One region of the Streptomyces sp. NPDC016845 genome, then DNA from elsewhere that is predicted to be linked to it. Evidence: predicted binding sites of a transcription regulator. Region 1 holds the regulator's gene; the other holds the start of a gene.

The links. Region 1 encodes HrcA, which represses chaperone genes, less so after heat shock. Its sites were predicted from a motif close to TTNGCACTCNGNNNNNCNGAGTGCNAA; they were not measured.
Region 2: groL (chaperonin GroEL) is a predicted target of HrcA. The motif match lies at 6,504-6,530, and genes of this name have one in related genera.

What each region holds. Positions count from the first base shown of each region.
Region 1 is NZ_JBIRPI010000002.1:28,085-37,571, reverse strand. It holds gene ACH4RC_RS06050 (S41 family peptidase) at 1-3,131, opposite strand, end outside; gene ACH4RC_RS06045 (hypothetical protein) at 3,170-3,715, opposite strand; gene ACH4RC_RS06040 (16S rRNA (uracil(1498)-N(3))-methyltransferase) at 3,908-4,654, opposite strand; gene ACH4RC_RS06035 (nitronate monooxygenase) at 4,651-5,751, opposite strand; gene dnaJ (molecular chaperone DnaJ) at 5,986-7,122, opposite strand; gene hrcA (heat-inducible transcriptional repressor HrcA) at 7,123-8,139, opposite strand; gene ACH4RC_RS06020 (MBL fold metallo-hydrolase) at 8,304-9,086, shown strand; gene ACH4RC_RS06015 (DUF3097 domain-containing protein) at 9,121-9,487, shown strand, end outside.
Region 2 is NZ_JBIRPI010000021.1:138,131-147,617, reverse strand. It holds gene otsB (trehalose-phosphatase) at 1-656, shown strand, start outside; gene ACH4RC_RS33965 (trehalose-6-phosphate synthase) at 930-2,318, opposite strand; gene ACH4RC_RS33960 (hypothetical protein) at 2,348-2,653, opposite strand; gene ACH4RC_RS33955 (glucosyl-3-phosphoglycerate synthase) at 2,693-3,640, opposite strand; SAM riboswitch class I at 3,817-3,971, shown strand; gene thrC (threonine synthase) at 3,990-5,309, shown strand; gene ACH4RC_RS33945 (MoaD/ThiS family protein) at 5,414-5,689, shown strand; gene ACH4RC_RS33940 (cold-shock protein) at 6,122-6,331, shown strand; gene groL (chaperonin GroEL) at 6,662-8,287, shown strand; gene ACH4RC_RS33930 (DUF6215 domain-containing protein) at 8,425-9,123, shown strand; gene ACH4RC_RS33925 (SigE family RNA polymerase sigma factor) at 9,234-9,487, shown strand, end outside.

The sequences.
Region 1 (9,487 bases):
GGCGCGGCGACGACCTCGACGTCAGGGTCGACGCCGTAGTTCTCGACGCCCCACCCCACCCCCTCCATCCAGGTCGCGTACTTCGGCTGAGTGACCAGCGTCCCGTCGACCAGCCGGTACCGGCTGTCGATCCCGATGACGCCGCCCCAGGTCCGCACACCCACCACGGGCCCGATCCCGAGCGCCTTGATCGCCGCGGTGACGATGTCGCCGTCGGAGCCGGAGAACTCGTCGGCGACGGCGACGACGGGCCCCCGGGGCGCGTCCATCGGGTAGCTGAAGGGCCGGCTGCCGCGCGGGACGTCCCAGCCGACGACGCGCCGGGCGAGCTTCTCGACGACGAGCTGCGAGGTGTGGCCGCCGCGGTTCTCACGGATGTCGACGACGAGGCCCTCGTGCGCGACCTCGGCGGCGAAGTCCCGGTGGATCTGCGCCCAGCCGGGCGCCTGCATGTCGGGAACGTGGAGGTAGCCGAGCCGCCCGCCCGAGCGCTCGTCGACGTAGGCCCGCCGGTCGGCGACCCACGCGTGGTACCGCAGGGGTTCCTCGGTGGCGACGGGCACCACGACCACGTGGCGCGGATCACCGCCGCCCGCGGGCGACACGGTCAGCTCGACGGGCTGCCCGGCGGTGCCGACGAGCAGCGGCGCGGGACCCGCCACCGGGTCGACGGGCCGCCCGCCGACCGCCACGATCGCGTCCCCGGCGCGCACCGCGACCCCGGGCGCGGCGAGCGGCGAACGGGCGCGCGGGTCGGAGGTCTCCGAGGGCAGCACCCGGTCGACGACCCACCGTGGCACACCGTTCGGCCCGTCCTCGTGCCGGGAGTGCCGGGAGTGCCGGGAGATGTCGGCCCCGAGGAGCCCCTGCCTGCGCGCGGCGGAGCCGCCCCCGCCGCCGGGGGTGACGTACGCGTGGGACGTCCCCAGCTCGCCCTGCACCTCCCACAGCAGATCGACGAGGTCGTCATGGGTGGCGACCTGCGCGAGAAGGGGCCGGTAGCGCTCAAGGACCCCGTCCCAGTCCACGCCGTCCATGTCGGCCCGCCAGAAGTTGTCCCGCATGAGGCGCCCGGCCTCGTCGTACATCTGGCGCCATTCGGCGGCGGGTTCGACGCGCTGGCTGATCCGGGCGAGGTCGACGGTGATGTTGGTGTCGCTGTCGTCGTCGTGGGAGGGCCGCCGGTCGCTCGGTACGACCTTGAGGGCGTCGCCGGTCCACAGGAGCACCCGCTTGCCGTCGCCGGTGACCTCGAAGTGGTCGGCGTCGGAGCCGATCTCCTCCAGGCGCTGCTGAACGAGGTCGTAGCGTTCGAGCCGGGTCTTGGGGTCGGGGTCGCTGCGGTCGGCGCGCGAGTCGCCGAGGACGCCGCGCACCGGCCGGCGCAGCCACAGCACGCCGTCCTTGGCGGTCCGCAGCGTCGAGTAGCTGGCGGCCTCGACGGGGAACGGCACGATCCGGTCGACGAGCCCTTCCAGGTCGACGCGGGTGACGGGCGTGCCCTCGCTGTCGGGGGTCTCGGCGCCCGGCGCGTCCGCCGGTTCGAACGGACGGCCGTGCCGCTGCGGGCCGAACGGCGAGGGTGTCGTCGCGGCGAGCGCGAGCAGATGCGGCCGTGAGCCGCCCACGAACGCGAGGTCGAAGGCGTGCTCGTCGTAGACGGGGTCGAAGGAGCGGGCCGAGAGGAACACCAGGAACTTGCCGTCGAGGGTGAACGCGGGCGCGGAGTCCCTGAAGCGGGGCGGCGTCGCCTCGGTGACGGCGAGGTCGGCGGTGTTGGCGAGCTTGAGCTGGCGCAGGCTGTGCGGCCCGGGATGCGACCAGGCGAGCCAGGCCGAGTCGGGCGAGAAGGCGAGCCCGGTCGCGTGCCCGTCCTCGCTGCGGTCGACCTCCCGTACGTCGCCGCTGTCCCGTTCGACGAGGAGGATCCGTCCGTCGTGCGCGGCGACGGCGACCCGGCCGCCGTCCGGCGCGATGGTCAGCCCGAGGACGCGGCCGAGCCGCCCGGCCCCGAGCCGGCGCGGCGTACCGCCGGGCGCGGCGCCGGTCGCGGGAGCGAACTCCAGGGCGTCGTCGCCCTCGGCGTCGGTCACCCACACCACGTGTTCCTCGCCGTCGACGCGGAACGTGTGCGGCAGCCTGGCCCGTACGCCCGGCTCCGCCGCGAGCGCGCGCGCCGGGCCGCCCCGGTGGGTCACCCAGTGCACGGCCCCGCGCACGGAGACGGCGCTGCCGCGCCCGGTGTGGTCCGGCGACGCGGCCCCGAACCAGTGCGCGGCGTCGACGGGGCGCGGCCGCAGACGCGCCCGCTGCCCGCCGAGCCGCACGTCCATGGGGCGCGGCTCGGCACCCTCCAGGTCGTCGACGATCCAGAGCCGCCCGGCGCTCGCGTAGGTGACCCGGGCGCCGTCGGTGGCGGCATGGCGGGCGTAGAACCCGTCGAGCAGGCTGTGGCGCCGCAGGTCGGAGCCGTCGGGGAGGGAGGAGTAGAGCGCGCCCGTGCCCTCGTGGTCGGAGAGGAAGGCCACGCGCTCGCCGGCCCACATCGGGTGCTCGATGTTCCCGGCGAGGCCGGCGTGGAGCCGGACGAACTCGCCGCCGCCGTCCCGGTCGATCCAGAGCTTGCCCGCGGTGCCGCCCCGGTACCGCTTCCAGTGGGCGGCCTCGCGGCCCATCGGCGCGGAGCCGAGGAGCACCGCGGAGCCGGGCCCGTACGCGACGCCGCCGACGGGCCCGAACGGCAGGGTTTCGGCGGGGCCGCCGTCGAGCGGCACGGCGCGCGCCCAGCTCCTGCGCGCTGTCGCCTGTCCGTGCGCGCTGGTGGCGAGGACCCGCCCGTCGGGCGTCCAGCCGCGTACGCCGGTGGTCCAACTGCCCCAGTAGGTGAGGCGGTCGGCCGCTCCGCCGTCGAGCGGCGCGACGTGCACCTCGGGCGCGCCGTCGCGTCGCGACGTCCAGGCGACGGTCGTGCCGTCCGGGGAGATCCGTGGGTGGCTGACGGGTACGTCGTCGGCGCTGACGCGCCAGGCGCGGCCGCCGTCGAGGGGCGCGGCCCACACGTCGTTCTCGGCGGTGAAGACGACCGTCTCACCGTGCGGGTGCGGGAACCGGAGATAGGCAGGGCTCGTCACCCGGCCCACTCTATTTGCCCGTCATCGCTCTTTGCCGGTCATTTCCCTTCAAAGCACGAGCAGTTGGGGTCGGGGACCCTGACCGTCTGCGTCACCGTCTCGATGACGGTGCGCGTGCCGCCCGGCTGCGTGGAGCGCGGCGCCGGCTGCTGCGGCTGCGGCTTGTTCGACGGCTTCGTGTACGTGTACGTGGGCTGGGAGGTGCTCAACGCCGCGCAGTTTCCCAGGACTTGGAGCCGGAACCACACCTTGTTGTCGACCCGCGCGATCGTCGTGCCGCGCACGCACTTGCCGGGCACGACCCCGTAGATCCACCCCTCGATCCTGATGTCCTTGCCGTCCCGGGTCCGGCCCCGGCAGTCGACCTTCACCTCGTCCGGCGTCGAACCGCCGGACGGGGCGCGGCCGATCCACGCCGCCGTGCAGCTGATCCAGGCGACTTTGCCGTGCGTACGGTTCAGCTCCTGGGTGGCCTGGGAATCGGTGGTCGCGGCGACGGTGACCGTGTCCAGTTCCCCCTCGACCGGCTGGCACGCGACGGCACCGGCGACCACCACGGCCACAGCGCCGCCCGCGGCGAGCACGCGCGGGGCCCGTGACCGAGCCCGTGGCCGTCGCACATGCTGGGCGCGCAACCGTCGCACATGCGGGGCGCGCAACCGTCGCACATCCCAACTGATTCGCCTCAGATCCCCCATGGACGGCAGAATGACACCGGCTCCCCCGCACGGATAGAGCCGTTGCAGCCACTGTCCGGGCCAGGCTCCGGGCGCCTGTCAGCTCCAGCGTCCGGTGCGGCCGAGCAGCAGCGCGACGGCCGCCGTCCCCGCCGTCGACGTCCGCAGCACACTGCGGCCGAGCCGGTACGGGTCTGCTCCCGCCTGCGCGAACACGGCCAGCTCCTCCGGCGACACCCCGCCCTCGGGCCCCACGACCAGCACGATCTCGCCGTCCGCCGGCAGCTCGGCGGCGGCGAGGGCGGTGCTCGGCGTATCCCGGTCCTCGTGCAGGACGACGGCCAGATCCGCGTCCGCGAGCAGCGCCGCGACCTCCTTGGTGGACGCCGCCTCCGCCACCTCGGGGAAGCGGACCCGGCGCGACTGCTTCCCGGCCTCGCGCGCGGTGGCCCGCCATTTACCGAGGGCCTTGGCCCCGCGCTCGCCCCGCCACTGCGTGATGCAGCGCGACGCCGCCCACGGCACGATCGCGTCGACGCCCGTCTCGGTCATCGTCTCCACGGCCAGCTCCCCGCGGTCGCCCTTGGGCAGCGCCTGCACCACGGTGATCCGGGGCCGCTCGACGGGCTCGGACCTGACCGGCCCGGCCTCCACGACGAGGCGGTCCTTGCCCTCGGCCGCGGCGACGACGCCCTCGCTCCACTCCCCGCGCCCGTCCGTGAGGACCAGCGCTTCCCCGGCCCGCAGCCGCTTCACGGAGACGGCGTGCCGCCCCTCCGCGCCGTCGAGTACGTACGTGCGGTCGCCCGGCACAGCGCCGTCGACCACGAACACCGGGGCGGTCACGCGCCACCACCCGGCTGTCCGCCGCGCTGTCCGCCCCGCTGTCCGAGCGTGGCCTCGGCGGCACCGAGTTCGGCGGCGAGGACCTCGACGAGCTGCCCGGCGGGCAGCTCCCGGGCGAGCCGGTGCCCCTGGCCCGCCCACAACGCCATGGCCTGCGGGTCACCCGCCTTGGCGGCTGCCTTGCGCAGCGGTGACGTCATGTGGTGGACCTCCGGGTACGCGGCGGGCGCGTACGGCCCGTGCTCACGCATGAAACGGTTGACGAGTCCGCGCGCGGGCCGCCCGGAGAACGCCCGGGTCAGCTCGGTGCGGGTGAACAGCGGATCGGTCATGGCCTGTTTGTGGAGTGCGGGCGCGCCCGACTCGGGGGTCACGAGGAACGCGGTGCCGAGCTGGGCGAGGTCGGCCCCGGCCGCGAGCACGGCGGCGATCTGGGCGCCGCGCATGATGCCGCCCGCCGCGATGATGGGAAGCTGGACCGCCTCCCGTACCTGCGCGATCAGCGCGAGAAGGCCGATGCCGCTGCCGTCGGCCTCGGGGTTGTCGCGGTGGGTGCCCTGGTGGCCGCCGGCCTCGATGCCCTGGACGCACACGGCGTCGGCGCCCGACCGCTGCGCGGCGAGCGCCTCGTCGACGGTCGTCACGGTGACGGCGGTACGGGTGCCGGCCTTGCGCAGCGCCTCCACGACCTCGCGCGTCGGGCAGCCGAACGTGAAGGTGACCAGCGGCACCGGCTCGTCGAGGAGGACGGCGAGCTTGGCGTCGTAGCCGTCGTCGCGTCCGCTGTCGGGGTCGCCGATCCGCGTCTGGTACCAGCCGGCCTCGCCGGCGAGCTGGTGGCGGTAGACGTCGACCGCCGCCGGGTCCGCGAGGTCGGGCTGCGGCATGAACAGATTGACGCCGAACGGCCGCCCCGTCAGCCCTCGCACCTGCTTGATCTCCTGGTACATCCCGTCCGCCGTCTTGTATCCGGCGGCGAGGAACCCGAGCCCGCCCGCCTCGGACACGGCCGCCGCGAGCGCGGGCGAGGACCCGCCGCCCGCCATGGGGGCCTGCACGATCGGACAGGGGCAGAGATCGGTCAGAGCGGAGGACATGACGGCATGGTGCCACGTACGCGTCGGACGACCGAATCGGCGCCAATGCCGGTCATGTGCCGCCCCGGCCGGGGCGGCACATGAGGTACGTGTGCGGCACGCGTGCCGCACACGCCCGGGCGTCACCGCCCGTTGAAAGCATCCTTCAACCGCGAGAACAAACCCTGCTGGCCCGGCTGACTGTGCCGATCCGGGGGACAACCCCCGGACCCCCGGCCGCACCGCCGGCACCACTCACCGCCCGTTGAAAGCATCCTTCAACCGCGAGAACAAACCCTGCTGACCCGGCTGGAACTGGCCCGTGGGGCGTTCCTCGCCGCGCAGCTTGGCCAGCTCACGGAGCAGGCGCTCCTGCTCGGGCTCCAGCTTCTGCGGCGTCATCACCTCGACGTGCACGATGAGGTCGCCGCGACCGCCGCCCCGCAGGTGCGTGATGCCGCGCCCGTGCAGCGGGACCGACTGGCCGGACTGGGTGCCGGGCCGGATGTCGACGTCCTCCATGCCGTCGAGCGTCTCCAGCGGCACCTTGGTGCCGAGGGCCGCCGCCGTCATGGGGATGGTCACCGTGCAGTGCAGGTCGTCGCCGCGGCGCTGGAAGACCGGGTGCGGCAGCTCGTGGATCTCGACGTACAGGTCACCGGCGGGGCCGCCGCCGGGGCCGACCTCACCCTCGCCCGCGAGCTGGATCCGCGTCCCGTTGTCCACACCCGCCGGGATCTTCACCGTCAGCGTGCGGCGCGAACGGATCCGCCCGTCACCGGCGCACTCCGGGCACGGCGTCGGCACGACGGTGCCGAAGCCCTGGCACTGCGGGCACGGCCTGGAGGTCATGACCTGGCCGAGGAAGGAGCGGGTGACCTGCGAGACCTCACCGCGACCGCGACACATGTCACAGGTCTGCGCGGAGGTCCCGGGCGCGGCGCCCTCACCGCTGCACGTCGTACAGACGACAGCCGTGTCGACCTGTATGTCCTTGGTGGTGCCGAAGGCGGCCTCGTCCAGCTCGACCTCGAGCCGGATCATGGCGTCCTGTCCCCGGCGCGTGCGCGAGCGGGGCCCGCGCTGCGACGCGGTCCCGAAGAACGCGTCCATGATGTCCGAGAAGTTCCCGAACCCGCCGGCGCCGAAGCCACCGGCACCGCCGCCGCCCGACTGGGACAGCGGGTCGCCGCCGAGGTCGTAGACCTGCTTCTTCTGCGGGTCCGACAACACCTCGTAGGCGGCGTTGATCTCCTTGAACCGCTCCTGTGTCTTCGGGTCCGGATTCACGTCCGGGTGAAGCTCACGGGCGAGCCTTCGGAAGGCCTTCTTGATCTCGTCCTGGGAAGCGTCTCGGCGCACGCCGAGTACGGCGTAGTAGTCCGTGGCCACTTACGACTCCGCCAGGATCTGTCCGACGTAACGTGCCACTGCGCGTACTGCTCCCATCGTTCCCGGGTAATCCATGCGGGTCGGTCCGACCACGCCGAGCTTGGCTACTGCCTCGCCGCCCGAACCGTAGCCGACCGACACGACGGACGTGGAGTTGAGTCCCTCGTGGGCGTTCTCGTGGCCGATGCGTACCGCCATGCCCGAATCGCCCACCTCACCAAGCAACTTGAGGAGCACGACCTGCTCCTCAAGGGCTTCCAGAACCGGCCGGATGGTGAGGGGAAAGTCATGCCCGAAGCGGGTGAGGTTGGCGGTGCCGCCGATCATCAGCCGCTCCTCGGTCTCCTCGACGAGCGTCTCCAGGAGAGTGGAGAGCACCGTCGTGACCGTGGAGCGGTCCTCCGCCTCGAAGGCTTCGGGCAGGTCCTGCACCAACTGCGGCACATCGGCGAACCTGCGGCCCGCGACACGGCTGTTCAGCCGCGCACGCAGATCCGCCAGGGACGATTCGCCGAACGGCGCCGGGCAGTCGATCATCCGCTGCTCCACGCGCCCGGTGTCCGTGATCAGTACGAGCATCAGACGGGCGGGCGCGAGCGCGAGCAGCTCGACATGGCGCACGGTGGACCGGGTCAGGGACGGGTACTGGACGACCGCGACCTGCCGCGTCAGCTGCGCGAGCAGCCGCACGGTCCGGCCGACGACGTCGTCGAGGTCGACGGCGCCCTCCAGGAAGTTCTGGATGGCGCGCCGCTCCGGCGCCGTCATCGGTTTCACCGCGGTGAGCTTGTCGACGAAGAGGCGGTACCCCTTGTCGGTGGGGATGCGCCCGGCGCTGGTGTGCGGCTGGGCGATGAACCCCTCGTCCTCCAGAGCGGCCATGTCGTTGCGCACCGTCGCCGGTGAGACGCCCAGGCTGTGCCGCTCGGTCAGCGCCTTGGAGCCGACGGGCTCCTCGGTGCCGACGTAGTCCTGGACGATGGCGCGCAGCACTTCGAGCCTGCGTTCACTGAGCATCGGGCGCACACCTCCAGCAACCGTCTCCGAGATCAACACGAGGTCGTCGTGGTGATCGTTGCGATCTTTCCGTTTTGGCACTCACTGCGCGCGAGTGCCAGTCGTCCCCGGCTCAGTGTACGGCCGGTGGGTACGGACCGGGCAAGGCCGCTAGCGTCGACCTCATGAAAAGCACGGCGAGCGGCGACAACGAGGAGAACACGGCGGGCATCGACTGGCGGTCCGCGGGCTGGGAAGAGCTCGCGCCGCGCGTGGGCCGCGTCCGGCTGCCGGGCTGGGACTGCACGACCGGCCTGGTCGTGGGTGACGACGCGGCCCTGCTCATCGACGCCGGATCCACCCTGCGCGAAGGGGCCCGCCTGCGCGCGGACACCCGCCGCCTGCTCGGCACCCGCGCGCGGGTGGCGCACATCGCACTCACGCACCCCCACTTCGACCATGTGCTCGGCACGGCCGCCTTCGCGGGCGTCGAGGTGTACGGGGCCGTGGGCATCGACACCGTCTTCACGCGGGACGGCGCCGACGTCCTGCGCGCCGCTGCCGTACGTCATGGGGTCGACCCCGACGCGGCGGCCGAGGCGGCCGACCTCCTCGTCACCCCGGCCCACCGCATCTGCGGCGAACGCACGCTCGACCTGGGGGGCGGCGTCCAGGTCCTGCTCGCGAACGTCGGCCCCGGCCACACGGCTCACGATCTCGCGGTCCTCGTCCCCGCCGGAACGGGCGACGGCCCCGAGATCGTCTTCTGCGGCGACCTGGTCGAGGAGTCCGGCGAACCCCAGGCGGGCACCGACGCGGCCCCGCGCCTGTGGCCGGAGGCGCTGGACCGGCTCCTCGCCCTCGGCGGCGAGGACGCGCGCTACGTCCCCGGGCACGGATCAGTGGTGAATGCGGAGTTTGTCCGCGAGCAGCGCGCCACATTGGCGGCGCGATTCGGCGTGTCGTAGCCCGTACGGACGGGTTTTGCTTATCGTCGGCCGAATGCGCCAGTACAGCCCTGACTTCACGCCTCCATGGAAGCGGAAGACGTCCGTCCCCGAGGTCCCGGCCGAACCGGACCTGGTCGTGGAGGAGGTCGCCACGGGCTTCTGCGGCGCGGTCGTCCGCGTCGAGAAGACGGCGCAGGGCCCGACGGTGACCCTGGAGGACCGCTTCGGCAAGCACCGCGCGTTCCCGATGGAGCCGCGCGGCTTCCTCCTGGAGGGCAAGGTCGTCACCCTGGTCCGCCCCTCCGCCGGCGGCCCGGCCCGGCCCACCCGCACGGCCTCCGGCTCGGTCGCCGTCCCGGGCGCCCGCGCGCGCGTGGCCCGCGCGGGCCGCATCTACGTCGAGGGCAAGCACGACGCCG
Region 2 (9,487 bases), on a different contig from region 1:
CCCGGGTGGCCTCCGTCGCCGTCATCACGGGGCGGCCCGCCGGGGTCGCGGTCCGCCACGGTGGCTTCGCCGGTGTGCCCGGCCTCGAACACCTCGTCGTCCTCGGGCACTACGGCGCGGAGCGCTGGGACGCGGTCAGCGGTACGGTGCGCGCGCCCGCGCCGCACCCCGGAGTCGCCGCCGTCCGCTCCGAACTCCCCGGCGTCCTCCACGAGGCCGGGCTCTGGCACGACACGTACGTCGAGGAGAAGGGGCGGGCCGTCGCGGTCCACACGCGGCGTGCGGCGGATCCGCAGGGTGCGTTCGAGACCCTGCGCGCCCCGCTCACCGCGCTGGCGGCGCGCCACGGTCTGGTGGTCGAGCCCGGCCGAATGGTCCTGGAGCTGCGCCCCCCGGGGGTCGACAAGGGGGTGGCCCTGTCGGAGTACGTCCGCGAGGTGGGCGCGGAGTCGGTCCTGTACGCGGGCGACGACCTCGGCGACCTCCCGGCCTTCGCGGCGGTAGAGAAACTCCGCCTGGACGGCGTCCCGGGCGTCCTGGTCTGCAGCGGCAGCGCGGAGGTCCCGGAGCTGGCGGACCGGGCGGACCTGGTGGTGGACGGCCCGGGCGAAGTGGCGTCCCTGCTCGCACATCTGGCCCGCAACATCGCGCACTGACGGGCCGGGCGCGCGTAAGCCGTGGCTGCTCGCGCAGTTCCCCGCGCCCCTGAAGCATGCGGCTCCGCCGCAGCTCCATAGGGCGCACGTCACGCACGCCCCCCTGAGATGGCGCACGAAGTGCGCATCTCAGGGGCGCGGGGAACTGCGCGAGCAACCACGGCGAGAGCCGCACCCGAGAGCGATGGAGTGGCGCACGGAGTGCGCGTTCCAGGGGCGCGAGGAACTGCGCGACCAGCCACGACGCGACCCGCACCCGGCCAGACCAGGCGCTCAGTCCCGCAGGGCCGACAGTTGGTCCAGGAACCACTGACCCGGGGGGAGGGCCGTGCCCGCCGAAGCCAAGCGCTTCGTACGCTCCGCCCGCTCGTCGAGGGACATCGACAGCGCCGCGGCCAGAACCTCACACGTGCCGCTCACGTCGTACGGGTTCACGACGAGCGCGTCATCGCCCAGCTCCTCGTAAGCCCCCGCCTCCCGGGACAGAACCAGTACGCACCCCTCGTCGGAGACGACAGGCACCTCCTTCGCGACAAGGTTCATGCCGTCACGGATCGGGTTGACCAGGGCCACGTCCGCCAACCGGTACGCCGCCAGCGACCGCGCGAAGTCGTCCTTCACGTGGAGGACGACCGGCGTCCAGCCAGGCGTGCCGAAGCGCGCGTTGATGGACTCCGCGACGCGCGACACCTCGGCGGTGTAGTCGCGGTACACGGCGAGATCCTGCCGCGAGGGGTACGCGAAGGCGACGTGGACGACCTTCTCGCGCAGCTCCGGCCGGGTCTCCAGCAGAAGCTCGTACGCCTGCAGGCCCCGCACGATGTTCTTCGACAGCTCCGTGCGGTCCACCCGGACGATCACCTTGCGGTCCGCGCCCACCTGTTCCCGCAGCGCGGCCAGCCGCTCGTCCACGTCGGGACGGCCCGCCCGCTCCCGGAGGAAGTCCGCGTCGGCGCCGAGCCCGTGCACCCCGATCCGCGTTCCGGACGTACCACCGAGGATGCGCGTAGCGCAGTCGGTGAACGCGTCCGCCCAGCGCCGGGTCAGGAAGCCGAGCCGGTCCGCGCCGAGCATGCCCTGCAGGATGCGCTCGGCGATGTCGTCCGGCAGCATCCGGAAGTAGTCGACGGGCGCCCAGGGCGTGTGCGAGAAGTGCCCGATGCGCAGGTCGTCGCGGAGTTCGCGGAGCATGCCGGGGACGAGCGTGAGGTGGTAGTCCTGCACGACGACGGTCGCGCCGGGCGCGGCCTCCTCGGCGAGCGCTTCGGCGAAGGCCCGGTTGTACGCCTCGTAGGAGGCCCACTGGCGCCGGAACTCCGGGCCGAACGCCGGCTCGAGAGGCGTCTGGTACAGCATGTGGTGCACGAACCACAGCACGGAGTTGGCGACGCCGTTGTACGCGTCCGCGTGGATCTCCGCGTCGATGTCCAGCATGCGCACGCCGGGCTCCGACACGCCCCGCCGTACGGCTTCCCGGTCGCCGTCGGTGAGGGCCGAGCAGACCCACAGTTTGTCCTTGACGACGCTGAGCGCGGAGACCAGTCCGCCACCGCCGCGTTTCGCCTCGATGCCGGCCCCGTCGGCACCGTCCGTCAGGACGTACGAGACGGGGCCGCGGTTGGACGCGACGAGAACCTCAGCAGCACCTTGCGTGGAAGCCATATGGGCACGCTAGCCCGGTCGGGGAGGGTTCAAACGCGCCGACGGCTGCGTGCCGCCGCGAGGGCGAGCGCGCCGAGCCCGCACAGCGAGATACCGAGCCCGCCGTAGAGCCACAGGCGTGAGCCCTGTCGGCGTCCGGACGCGGTGGGCGCCGGGGGTGACGCCGGTGATGCCGCGGGCACCGGTGCCCGCGGCGCCTTCTCCACCACCGCGTAGCGCTCGGCGAAGGGTTCCACGACGGCGGAGGCGGGGGCGGCGACGGTGATCAGCGTCGCCGCCGCGGTCACCGTCGCGGCGAGCGCCGCCGTGCCCCGCAAAGAAAGTCTGTGCCACATAAAGGGGCAATGTAGACAGAAAGCATGATTAACCCACGGCTATGCGACGCGACGCTCCGCATACTCACCGATCTCGGCCATCGGCGGCCGCTCCACCGTGTCCACCGCGTACGTCCGTGGGACGAAACCGCCCTCGCCCCGCTCGAACTGCGTGAGCTCGGGCCGCACCAGATGGCCGCGCGCGAGTCGCAGCTGGGCCGTGCGGTAGATCGCCGCCGCCATCCGGCCGAGCGCCAGGCCGTCCTGGTGGCGGTGGATGCGGACGCCCACGTCGACCTGGGCGAGCGCGTCCAGGCCCACGGTGTGCAGCGCGTCGACGAGCAGCCCGAGCTCGACCCCGTAGCCGACGGGGAACGGGAGGCGTTCGAGGAGCGACCTGCGCGCCGCGTACTCGCCGCCCAGGGGCTGCACGAATCCGGCCAGGCGCGGCCAGTGCAGGTTCAGGATCGGGCGCGCCATCAGCTCCGTGACCCGGCCGCCCTGGCCCGCCGCCCCGCCCAGCGGGCGGTCGTACATCGCCTTGACGAAGCTGACGCCCGGGTCGGTCAGGAGCGGTCCGACGATCCCGGAGACGAAGTCGGCCGAGAAGTCCTTCAGGTCGGCGTCGACGTAGCAGACGATGTCGCCGCTCGTGACGTACAGCGAGCGCCACAGCACCTCGCCCTTGCCGGGCTTGGCCGGGATGCGCGGCAGGATCGTGTCCCGGTGCACGACGCGCGCCCCGGCCGCCGCCGCGACCTCGGCGGTGCGGTCCGTGGAGCCGGAGTCCAGGACCACCAGCTCGTCGACGAGCGGCACCGCCTCCGTCATCAGCTCGCGCCGGATGACCGTGACGATCTCGCCGACCGTCGCCTCCTCGTCGAGCGCGGGCAGCACGACGCTCACCGTCAGGCCGGACGCGCGCTTCGCCGCGACCAGCTGGTGCGGCGGGCGGTCGGCCACCGACCAGGAGCGCCGCTCAAGCCAGCGTTCGACTTCTTCCAGCACGGTCTGGGGCTCCTTCATGGACGTGTACGGGGCGGGTCGGTCCGGGGATGTGATCCATCTCGCGGTGCGGACGACTATCTCAAGGGTCCGGGCCTTCGGTTACAGTCTTGAACAAGGCCGGTGACCATCGCATGCCGGGGTCGCCGCCCGCATAACTGCCACACACAACCGAATACCGCTCATCCAGAGGGGCAGAGGGATACGGCCCGTTGAAGCCCCGGCAACCCTCCAGCCGGTCTCGTACGCACACCGCAGTGCGCTCGCGAGGCTCCCGGCTAGGGAAGGTGCCAAATCCGTCTCGCGGCGAGATGCGCCGCGAGGAAGATGAGGAGAAAGGGCCTCGCCTCTCATGGCTGTACAGACTGTCGCCACCACGGACGCCACCGCCGCCGCCGCGGACACCACCGCCAAGGCCGTCGATCTCGGCCCCGCTTCCGGGCTCTCCTGCCGCGAGTGCGGCACCACCTTCGACCTCGGCCCGATCTTCGCGTGCGTCGAGTGTTTCGGGCCTCTGGAAGTCGCGTACGACCTTCCCGTCGGCGACCCCGAGGCGCTCCGCAAGAAGATCGAGGCGGGCCCGGCCAACGTGTGGCGCTACGCCCCGCTGCTGCCCGTCCCGGCCGACGTCGCCGAGAAGCCGAACCTGAACCCCGGCTGGACCAAGCTCGTCAAGGCCGACAACCTCGCCCGTGAACTCGGCGTCGAGCAGGGCAAGTTGTTCGTCAAGGACGACTCCGGCAACCCCACGCACTCCTTCAAGGACCGCGTCGTCGCCCAGGCCATCGAGGCCGCGCGCGCCTTCGGCTTCACCACCCTGTCCTGCTCCTCCACAGGCAACCTGGCCGGCGCCGTCGGCGCCGCCGCCGCCCGCGCCGGCTTCCGCTCCTGCGTGTTCATCCCGCACGACCTGGAGCAGGGCAAGGTCGTCATGGCCGGTGTCTACGGCGGTGACCTCGTCGCCATCGAGGGCAACTACGACGACGTGAACCGCTTCTGCTCCGAGCTGATCGGTGACCCGCTGGGCGAGGGCTGGGGCTTCGTCAACGTGAACCTGCGCCCGTACTACGGCGAAGGCTCCAAGACTCTGGCCTACGAGATCTGCGAGCAGCTGGGCTGGCGGCTGCCGGACCAGCTGGTCATCCCGATCGCGTCCGGCTCGCAGTTCACGAAGATCGACAAGGGGCTGCAGGAGCTGATCAAGCTCGGGCTCGTCGAGGACAAGCCGTACAAGCTGTTCGGCGCCCAGGCCGAGGGGTGCTCGCCGGTGTCGGTCGCGTACAAGGGCGGCCACGACGTCGTCCGGCCGCAGAAGCCGAACACCATCGCCAAGTCCCTCGCCATCGGCAACCCGGCCGACGGTCCTTACGTGCTCGACATCGCGCGCCGCACCGGTGGCGCCGTGGAGGACGTCGACGACGAGCAGGTCGTCGAGGCGATCAAGCTGCTCGCGCAGACGGAGGGGATCTTCGCGGAGACGGCGGGCGGTGTGACGGTCGGCGTCACGAAGAAGCTGATCGAGGCGGGGCTCATCGACCCGGCGCTCACCACGGTCGTGCTCAACACGGGTGACGGTCTGAAGACGCTGGACGCCGTCGCCGAGTCCTCGCAGGCCACGGCGACCATCCGGCCGTCTCTCGACGCGTTCCGGGCCGCTGGGCTCGCCCAGTAGGTTCCCCCGCCCCGCCCCGCCCCTTCCCGAAACCGGGGGCTCTGCCCCCGGACCCCCGCTCCTCGAACGCGAACGCCGGAGGGGCTGACAGCTGAGGTGACCGCATGAGCGTCAACGTCCGGATTCCGACCATTCTCCGCACCTACACCGGCGGGCAGGCCGAAGTCGCCGCCGAAGGCGGCACGCTCGGTGAGGTCATCGCCGATCTGGAGAAGAACCACACCGGGATCGCCGCCCGCGTCCTCGACGACCAGGGCAAGCTGCGCCGCTTCGTCAATGTCTACGTCAATGACGACGACGTCCGCTTCGAGCAGGGTCTGGAGACCGCTACGCCGGACGGCGCCGGAGTATCGATCATTCCCGCCGTCGCCGGCGGCTGATCTTCCCCCGCTGCACGCTGAGTTACCCCGATTGCCCCCTCCGCGAGAGAAACGGAGGGGGCAATTCTGCTTGGTTGAGCGCGGTACAGTTGGGGAAGTTGCTTCGTTTCCCCGTGTGGTGCATGACGGGCGCATATGAGTTTCCGCTCGCGACGCGACAAGAAGCAGCCAAAGTGTCCAGCCCCTTCGGGCCTTTTATGGCATTTACCCGGCCCGACTTGCCCTGGGATCCGGTGAGTTGGCCCGGTTTCCCCGTTCGAGGGTGCCCAGATTTCTCGTCCGATTGACCTGTTGCAGACGGCAGTTGGGCAGATACATTCAGCCGCGGTCGACGCGTTCCGGCGCACACCCCCACCCATTGGGGAGGGTGAGGTCTGACCCGGATCCGCGAAGTGCGGGTCTGTGCAAGGGCCAGTAATAGGGGAGTTAGGCATGGCTCAGGGCACCGTCAAGTGGTTCAACGCGGAGAAGGGGTACGGCTTCATCGCGGTCGACGGTGGTGCGGATGTATTCGTCCACTACAGCGCGATTCAGATGGACGGCTACCGCACCCTCGAAGAGGGTCAGCGAGTTGAATTCGAGATCTCGCAGGGCCAGAAGGGGCCGCAGGCGGACATGGTCCGTCTGGCCGCCGCCGGCTGAAGCGCGTCGCGACTGACAGGCTTCGTACGAGACGAAGGGTCCGCGTTCCCCGAGGGGGCGCGGGCCCTTCGTCGTGCTCGGGGCGCTCGCACCGCGCTCCGCGCTGCGCGCGCCCCCGCCGGATGTGTGGTAGCCGCTTGCACTCGCATGGGTCGAGTGCTAATCATTGGGCTTAGCACTCTCCCAGTGAGAGTGACAGAACTTGGATCGGGTCGGTGAGGTCCGAGGGCCGGTGGGGCAAGGAACCACAGGGCTCGAGGTCCGTCCGTCGCGGGCACCAGCACGGTCCGTTTGCTTGCTTTTCCACCCCGTCCGGGAGGACCACTTCACATGGCCAAGATCATCGCGTTCGACGAGGAGGCACGGCGCGGCCTCGAGCGCGGCATGAACCAGCTCGCCGACGCCGTCAAGGTGACCCTGGGCCCCAAGGGTCGCAACGTCGTCCTCGAGAAGAAGTGGGGCGCCCCCACGATCACCAACGATGGTGTGTCCATCGCCAAGGAGATCGAGCTCGAGGACCCGTACGAGAAGATCGGCGCCGAGCTGGTCAAGGAGGTCGCGAAGAAGACGGACGACGTCGCCGGTGACGGCACGACGACCGCGACCGTCCTGGCCCAGGCCCTCGTGCGCGAGGGTCTGCGCAACGTGGCCGCCGGTGCCAACCCGATGGCCCTCAAGCGTGGCATCGAGAAGGCCGTCGAGGCCGTCTCCGCCGCCCTGCTCGAGCAGGCCAAGGATGTCGAGACCAAGGAGCAGATCGCTTCCACGGCCTCCATCTCCGCCGCCGACACCCAGATCGGCGAGCTCATCGCCGAGGCCATGGACAAGGTCGGCAAGGAAGGCGTCATCACCGTCGAGGAGTCCCAGACCTTCGGTCTGGAGCTGGAGCTCACCGAGGGTATGCGCTTCGACAAGGGCTACATCTCGGCGTACTTCGCCACCGACATGGAGCGGATGGAGGCGTCGCTCGACGACCCGTACATCCTCATCGTCAACTCCAAGATCGGCAACGTGAAGGACCTGCTGCCGCTCCTGGAGAAGGTCATGCAGTCGGGCAAGCCGCTGCTGATCATCGCCGAGGACGTCGAGGGCGAGGCCCTGTCGACCCTGGTCGTCAACAAGATCCGTGGCACCTTCAAGTCCGTCGCCGTCAAGGCCCCGGGCTTCGGTGACCGCCGCAAGGCCATGCTCGGCGACATCGCCATCCTCACCGGTGGCACCGTCATCTCCGAGGAGGTCGGCCTCAAGCTGGAGAACGCCGGTCTCGACCTGCTCGGCCGCGCCCGCAAGGTCGTCATCACCAAGGACGAGACGACGATCGTCGACGGCGCCGGTGACACCGACCAGGTCCAGGGTCGCGTCAACCAGATCCGTGCCGAGATCGAGAACAGCGACTCGGACTACGACCGCGAGAAGCTCCAGGAGCGTCTGGCGAAGCTGGCCGGCGGCGTGGCCGTCATCAAGGCCGGTGCCGCCACCGAGGTCGAGCTCAAGGAGCGCAAGCACCGCATCGAGGACGCCGTTCGCAACGCGAAGGCGGCCGTCGAGGAGGGCATCGTCGCCGGTGGTGGCGTGGCCCTGCTCCAGGCCTCCGCGGTCTTCGAGAAGCTGGAGCTCGAGGGTGACGAGGCGACCGGCGCCAACGCCGTGAAGCTCGCCCTGGAGGCCCCGCTCAAGCAGATCGCCGTCAACGGTGGTCTCGAGGGTGGCGTCGTCGTGGAGAAGGTGCGCAACCTGGCCGTCGGCCACGGTCTGAACGCCGCCACGGGTGAGTACGTCGACATGATCGCCGAGGGCATCCTCGACCCGGCGAAGGTGACCCGCTCTGCTCTGCAGAACGCCGCCTCCATCGCCGCGCTGTTCCTCACCACCGAGGCCGTCATCGCCGACAAGCCGGAGAAGGCCGCCGCCGGCGGCGCTCCGGGCGGCATGCCGGGCGGTGACATGGACTTCTGATCCGGTTCGTTCCGGTTCAGCTCGTCTGTTCGTTCCGAGGGCGGCACTTCCTCTTCAGGAGGGGGTGCCGCCCTCGGGCGTTGTCGGGTTAAGGTCCCCGGGCATATGACAAGGCGCGGCATGACCGGGGGGCACGTATGGAAGACGGCAGCGACAGATCCGGCACCGTCGCGGGGGCCGCGGGACAGGCGATCGCGGCCGTGGCCCTGGTGTCCGCGCTCGCCCTCGGGTTCTGGGTGATGGCGAAGCCGGGCGGGCGGAGCAGCGCCGCGCCGAAGCCCGCCACGTGCTCGAACGAGGACGAGTACGGGAAGAAGAACAAGGCGGCGGGGCGGGTCTCCGGGGCCGAGCTGTGCGCGGCCCTCAACCGGAAGGACCTCGCCACCCTGCTCGGCACACCCACCGAGATCCCGAAGGCGGCGACGGGTGGCGACAGTTCGATCGGGTCGGCCGGTGGCCGTGACATCCCCACGCCCTCGGCGCGGATCGAGTTCGACACGTACACCGTGAACCTCGAGGCGACCTACGACGGCCGTCCGGTCGCGCTCACCGCGGGCCTCTTCGACGATCCGCAGAAGAACCGGACGTTCCACAGCCACCGCGCGGTCCTTTACTCGGACCGCACCATCAGCTTCAGCTTCCGGCTCGACGGCGGTGAGTCGAGCAGCGCTCCGGGCGTGCCCGCCCGCGTCCTCTCCGTGGCGCAGGACGCCAGGGACAAGGGCGGCTCCTACGAGCTGACGCTCTGGCGCGAGGACGGCGGGGTGCCGGACGACACGGTGCTCTTCGACGTCGCCGAGCGCGTCCTGCCGTCGATCCCCGGGTGGAATTCCTGAATTTCTTCTTGCACGTGTCAACCGGCGTCCGGCCGCCAGGTCTATAGAGCACGACAGCACGACCGCACGTCAGCACGTCAGCACGGTCGGGAACCACAGGGAGCACGGCGTTGACCGCAGAGGAGTTCGAGGAGTTCTACGCCCATGCGGTCGGGCGGCTCACCGGGCAGCTGTACGTCATGCTCGGCGACGCCCAGGAGGCGCAGGACGTCGTGCAGGAGGCGTTCGTGAAGGCGTGGAGCCGGCGCGGGCGCCTCGACCGGGAGGCCGCGCCCGAGGCGTGGATCCGGACCGTGGCCTGGCGGCTCGCGATACGGCGCTCCAAGAAGCTGCGCCGCAGCGAACTGGCCTGGCAGCGGTACGG